Regions from separate parts of the Paenibacillus sp. DP01 genome, predicted to be linked through region 1. Evidence: riboswitches for the same ligand, from Rfam matches in the RefSeq annotation. Region 1 holds a riboswitch; each other region holds the start of a gene.

The links. A riboswitch is a leader RNA that binds a small molecule or an ion and turns the genes downstream of it on or off. The one in region 1 is predicted to bind cobalamin.
Region 2: another riboswitch for cobalamin. It lies ahead of ACH59B_RS06845 (ABC transporter substrate-binding protein); the one in region 1 lies ahead of cobJ (precorrin-3B C(17)-methyltransferase).
Region 3: another riboswitch for cobalamin. It lies ahead of ACH59B_RS24685 (ABC transporter substrate-binding protein); the one in region 1 lies ahead of cobJ (precorrin-3B C(17)-methyltransferase).

The regions. Positions count from the first base shown of each region.
Region 1 covers NZ_CP173059.1:5,357,598-5,359,800, reverse strand. Annotated here, with positions in the region: gene ACH59B_RS23625 (TIGR00730 family Rossman fold protein) at 1-314, shown strand, start outside; cobalamin riboswitch at 371-558, shown strand; gene cobJ (precorrin-3B C(17)-methyltransferase) at 867-2,203, shown strand, end outside.
Region 2 covers NZ_CP173059.1:1,589,888-1,592,090, reverse strand. Annotated here, with positions in the region: gene ACH59B_RS06850 (iron ABC transporter permease) at 1-308, opposite strand, end outside; gene ACH59B_RS06845 (ABC transporter substrate-binding protein) at 305-1,312, opposite strand; cobalamin riboswitch at 1,521-1,737, opposite strand; gene ACH59B_RS06840 (histidine phosphatase family protein) at 1,833-2,203, opposite strand, start outside.
Region 3 covers NZ_CP173059.1:5,598,232-5,600,434, reverse strand. Annotated here, with positions in the region: gene ACH59B_RS24690 (hypothetical protein) at 120-251, shown strand; cobalamin riboswitch at 634-839, shown strand; gene ACH59B_RS24685 (ABC transporter substrate-binding protein) at 1,055-2,203, shown strand, end outside.

The DNA of each region.
Region 1 (2,203 bases):
TTATTGAGGTAGCAAGCATGCATGAACGTAAAGCGGCGATGAGCGAGATGGCCGATGCGTTTATAGCCCTTCCGGGAGGCTTGGGAACCTTTGAGGAGCTGTTCGAGGTATTGTGCTGGGCGCAAATCGGTATACATCGCAAGCCCATTGGGCTGCTGAATGTGAATGGATATTTTGACCCGTTGGTAGAAATGGTACGTCATAGCGTGCAGGAAGGGTTTACCGGAGCTGATCATCCAGCGCTACTGAGTATATCTGCGGACCCGGATGAACTGCTGCATATGTTGAAAAATAAAGCAGAGAACTTGAAATAAAGCTTTTTTCGTGCTTGCACAACTGATTGAGGCAAGGTTATGATAAGACCCATAATCAAATAGCGGACAGACAAGGTGCCTTTGCGGTTGAGCAAAGGGTAACAGGGAATCGGGTGCAAGTCCCGAGCGGTCCCGCCACTGTAAGGAAGAGGGTTCTTTTAAATGGTCACTCGTACAAAACGGGGAAGACGAGAGAATCCGTTGATGCCAAGCCAGGAGACCTACCTTGATCTGTATGCACCGTTAACCTTCGCGGAGAGGATGGGTGTACGAAATCAGGAAATCAGGCACACGTTGCTTTTTCCATGTTGGTTACAGGTTTGCGTGGATATGAACGTGCAGCAGCGTTTGAAGCGTAAACAAAACAGATGGAAAACAACGGCAGATAGGAGGAAGACAAGAACTGTCTTCTTACGCTGTTTCGTCTGGTAAGAGAGATACGTACATAGGAACCCCATCCGGGCAGGATGGGGTTTTTTTGAGTTAAAGGATGCCACAAATTATTGAAATAGATAGTATAGCTGCCCTGAAAAGGATGATAGGAGGAGCACGATGAGCCCATTAGGAAAATTGCTGGTGATTGGATTTGGACCAGGAGATATGGAACATATCACAAAACGGGCGTTGGATGCGCTGGCCGAAAGTGAGGTCATTATCGGCTACAATACCTATGTTGATTTGATTCGTCCGTTGTTGAACGGACAGGAGATTGTACGCACAGGGATGACAGAAGAAGTGAGCCGTGCGCAGGAGGCGGTTCGCCAAGCAGAGATGGGTAAGAAGGTAGCCGTCATTTCTAGTGGAGATGCTGGGGTCTATGGCATGGCAGGGCTGGTGTACGAAGTGCTGATGCAAAAAGGCTGGCGTCGCGAGGACGGGGTTGAGGTAGAAGTTGTGCCGGGGATCTCGGCTATTCAATCCTGTGCTTCGTTGTTGGGAGCGCCGGTTATGCATGATGCTTGCACAATCAGTCTGAGTGATCATCTGACCCCGTGGGAAACGATCGTGAAGCGTGTAGAAGCTGCGGCTTCGGCTGATTTTGTGATTGCCTTATACAATCCGCGCAGTGGTCGACGTACCCGCCAGATTGTGGAGACGCAGTCCATTTTGCTCCGTTACCGTGATCCGCAAACTCCAGTTGGACTGGTGAAGAGTGCTTATCGTGAACGTCAGCAGGTTATTGTAACGACGCTGGAAGATATGCTTAACCATGATATCGGGATGCTGACGACCGTAATCATCGGCAATTCCTCGACGACAGTGTATGACGGGTTAATCGTGACTCCGCGCGGCTATCAGCGCAAATACACGCTGGACGCGACCGAGCAAGTGCTCAAACCGCATCAGCGGCTTCGCACGGAAGCGGAGCCGTGGTCGCTGGGCGCGCAAGAGGATCGCGCGCTGGATACACCGCAGGGAGGTGGAGCTCTGACTGCGTCTCCCGAGCCTTCCGCGAGCAGCGCTGCGGTTGCCACGCAGGCACGCCCGCAAGCGATGGCTACCGTGCAGGCTGCGCCCGCGAAGCCAACCGGAGCGGCTCCAGCATCGCTGGCAGCAGAGGCACTAAGCCGCCTAGCTGTCGGCGGCAAGCTGCCGGGCGAAGCCAATGCTCGCTGGAGCGGGCAAGCGCCTGCCGCCCAGAGCGCCGTCGGAACAGCAACGGTGGCTACGACTGGGAAGGCGTCAGGCGGCTTTGGCAAGCCTGCGCTGTTTGAGGTGGGGGTTTCCCCTGGCGTGGGAAACAAGAAGTTCACTGCTCGGCAGATGGCATTGCTCGCCGAGGTAGCGGGTGATGATGGCGAGCTGGAATACACGCCAGATCATCAGATCGTGCTGCGCGTGCCGTGCGCAGACCCCGAGGAACTGGTCGGACGGCTTCGGGATGAACG
Region 2 (2,203 bases), 2.0 Mb from region 1:
CCAAGGGTATAGGGATCAGCCAAGGGATTACGCAACACACCCTGAAATCCAGCTCCCGCCAGCGCCAGCGCTGCTCCGACCAACATTCCCAGTAACACTCTTGGCAGTCTGACCTTCAAAATAATCTGCTCTGCAGATGTATTCCAATCCGGTGTAAACGTATCATCTAACCACGGTAGGTGGTTGATCAAAATACCTGTGATCTGGCTGACCGGAAGACTGACCGAGCCGATGCCAAGACAGAGCAGCAGCGTCAGCAGCAGCAAGACAAGACCAGTCCCCCCAAAACCGATCAGTCTACGGTTCATTTGAAAATTTCAGGGTACACGCCCTTGGCTACTTCCTTGAGTCCTTCTGTTACGCGTGGACCTGGACGGCTAATCAAATTATCATCCACGGCAAATACACGATTGTTACGAACAGCCGATATTTGATCCCATCCACTACGAGCTTTTATGATATCGCCGAGGGACTGGCCTGTTTTGTCATCCTTCACACTTTTGCTGTATAAAATCACGTCAGGGTTGGCAGCTATAATATTTTCCTCACTGATTTGGTACCAGCCCTTCTGCGTGGCACCCACGTTTTCGCCGCCCGCCAATGTGATCAGTTCGTCCATAAACTCGCCTTTACCCACTGTCCAGCCTGGTGAAAATTCGACGTATACCCGTAGCTTCTGCCCTTTGCCGATATTTTTAACTCCTTCTTTCACTTCCGCTACATCTGCTCTCATCTTGTCGGTCACCGCTCTCGCTTCTTTCTGATGATCGGTGATTTTCCCATACAATTCGATGTTAGCTGTGACATCTTCAACGGTTTTCGGTTCCGTTTTAAAAATCATAATTCCCATGTCACGCAGCTTAGTCGTAGCCTGTTCACTAAGTGAAATTCCTGCAAAAACAACTTCCGGGTTCGCAGCAATGATCGCCTCTTCGTTCGGTTTCATAATACCGCCCACTTTAGGCTTTTTCGTAGCTGCCTCTGGGTAATCAGAGTAGTCGGATACACCAACAATTTCCTTATCCAATCCGATAGCGAACAGCGCTTCAGTTTCTGCCGGGGAGACGGAAACAATCTTGTCCGGTGCCTTTTTAAATGTAAATTCCTGTCCTGTTGCATCCTTAACCGTTAGCGGGTAAACCGTTTTGCCCGGAGGCTCTTGTGCGGTTACGGTCTGTCCCGGCTGCTGTGAAGAAGCTTGGCCCTCTTTATTTTCTACATTTTTTCCATTCGCGCCACATGCACTCAGCACAACTGCCAATATCAGCGCCAATAGACCTGTTGTCCATACCTTTATTTTTTTGCCTGCCATGATTTGCACCCCTTCATACAAAAATCGTTAAGAGCGTTACTTGAACATCATCCGATATTTTCCTCATTCCAGCCTTCTTTTCCTATCAAAAACCCCCGCATCCTCATATCAGGATACAGGGGTCACGTTAGCACAGATCGTGCGCAGGCGGGCAGCTTCTTTCCGCATGGACAGTCACTGCGAACACGTCATCCTTTCCTCGAAGGATTATGGTGACAGGCGGACGGGCAGGTATCCTGACTTATGGAAGAGGCATGCCCTGATATTCTTTCACATGCTTGGCGGCACATGTAACAGGGCTAATGAGCATGTTTCCATTTACAGTGGCGGGACCGCGTCGGACTCACACCGACTTCCCTTTTAACAGCGCAATGAAGAAAAGCAAGTTCCCTCACACGGCGCCGACCTCGTCTGCTGGATATTTGATGTAGTGTAGTCAAGCCGTTCTTTTACTTGATGATTATAGGTTAAAAAGAGTTAGCTTACAACCCAAACAGCTGCTTGATTCGCCACAACTACCCTAGTGAAAAAGCAATTTTGCTATACAATTGTGCAGTCCTGCCAGCCTTAACTGAAGCCTAATCGCTTCTCCCGGTTTTGGATTCAGACTCCAAAAATCATGACCTGGTATCAGCATACAAACCAATTGGCGAATTACTCCACCATGCGTGACAACCAAAACAGAGGGCGGTGCAGCATTCGACTCTATTGGCTGAACCTTCAAAGCAATGCGCCACGCAAACAGAGAGTCAAGGAATTCACGCAGACGATTCACAAAATGGACCCAGGACTCTCCTCCAGGCGGGGTGATTCGTTGCGGCTCATCAATCCAAGCGCGATACAACGCCACATCCTTAAGCATGTCATACGTTTTTCCATCCCACTCGCCAA
Region 3 (2,203 bases), 240 kb from region 1:
GATCGGGGTTTGGATTTTCGAGTGGTAGGAAGAGGCATGGTATAATCTACCTTAAGGACTTTGGATAGTGGTGGATGTTTTCGGACCACGGCGCAGCTTCCCGAAAGGGGGTGAAGCCGATGGTCAACCTTGTGTCGTGCTATGATGTGCTGCGTTGGATGGTTACGTTACTAAGCCTGGTGTTTAGTATTCGTAAGCTTTATCGCTGGCTGCGTCGGAAATTTCGGAACAAGCGAAAACCCACCGCGTAATTAGGTTGGCCCCTAACGGTGGGTTTCGTTCGCAATAACATTCAGTTATGCAGCGCGCCGTGGTGGTGATCCACAGCCTTTCAAGTCCTAAGAGTCTTTGCCGTTGGAGCGGCGAAGGCTCTTTTTAGTATACGGATACGGTGGTTATCTCTATACCTAATTTTAACACGTGAATTGTGTGCACGCAACGTTAAGACATACCTTCAATTGCGCGCAAGCAATGAATAGCCTTGGCCTTGATTCACACTATATCATTCAAATTTAAATTATTACGCAACATTTGTTGACAAGCCAGTAGCAACAAAATAAGATAATCCTAAATCGTAATAAAAAGGAATAAAGGAAGAAAACAGGTGTGAGCCGGACAACTCTATATACGAAGTTTCGTAGAGACGATGTAGATAGTTGTTGAGCGTGTTCACTTAAAAGGGAAGTTCGGTAGATTCCGACACGGACCCGCCACTGTATACAGGCATCAGCAGGGTACTGCTGGAGCTTTCAGAACAAGCCACTGGAACTGTGAGGAACCGGGAAGGCCTGAAAGATACGCTTGGAGTCAGGAGACCTGCCTGTTTTGACATCACTGTCAGACCCACGGGATGCTGGGGAGGTGGTTAGGCGTGCTGCATACGGAATGTCTGAAACCGATCTGATCCCTTCTATGTTCTTGGAGCTGGCTTTGAGGTGAGTTTTGACATTTTATAATGAAAGCATTTCTGACTGCTGATCAAGTGGTCGGGAATGCTTTTTCGCGTTTTGCGTTAGGTTTATACGATTTTACAAGATAGAGGGGGAAATGTGGGATGATAGGCAATCGTAATAGGCGTTCATGGTTCATATGTACAGGATTGCTGCTGCTGATGGCAGTTATGACTCTTTCGGGATGTGGCGCAGCCACGAAGACGGAGGATAGCTCGGGCAAGGGTGAGAACACGTCTGCACAACAGACTCGAGCAGATAAAAAGCTGGTGATGGCGTATACGTGGAAACCGTCCGGCGTCGATCCGCATGGAGATAATAGCTGGGACGTGATGCGTTCCGGTGCCGGTGAGACACTCATTCGTTTGAATGAAAAACTGGAACCTGTAGCTTGGCTAGCCAAGGAATGGAAGCATGATAGTCCTAATGTGTGGTCGTTCAGCGTGCAGGATAAGGTCACGTTTCATAATGGAAAGAGCATGGATGCAGTAAGTGTAAAAGCATCTTTGCTGCGCTCAATCGAAAAAAGCCATCTGGCGAAGGATTTACTGGATGTGAAGTCCATTGATGTAACTGGTCCGCTGACGCTGAAAATTACGACAAACCAGTCGAATGCAGCGCTGGTATCCAATTTGGCTGATCCGTCAACGATTGTACTGGATGTGGCATCCATGAAAGATGAGCAAAGCTACCCTGCGATGACAGGTGCCTTTAAAATCAAAGCCTTCAACAAGGATCAATCCTTGGTCGTCGAGCGTTATGACGGATACTGGGGCGAAAAGGCGCGATTGGCCGAAGCGACGATGAAATTCATTACGGACGGTAATTCGCGCCTGATGGCGTTGCAATCTGGTGAGGTGGATGTAGCGACGGATATTCCGGTAGATAACGCAGAGGTATTAAAAAAGAACGACAAGCTACAAGTGCTGTCGGCTCCATCCTTGCGCACCCATATGATTGTGTACAACATGGAATCACCTGTGTTCAAGGATGCAACCAACCGTAAGGTGGTGGACAGTCTGATTCCGCGCGCATCCATTGTGAGCGCCGTCATGAGAGGCTTCGGTACGGAAGCAAGCAGCCCGTTTCCGAGCATTCTTCCCTTCGGTAAGATTGAGCGCAAAGCATTGGACGGAACGGCGGAGCAGTTGTTGACGAAGGATGGCTGGCAGAAGGATGCCCAAGGTACGTGGACCAAGCAGGGCAAGCCATTCGAGGTTACGCTGCTGACCTTCCCACAGCGTCCGGAGCTA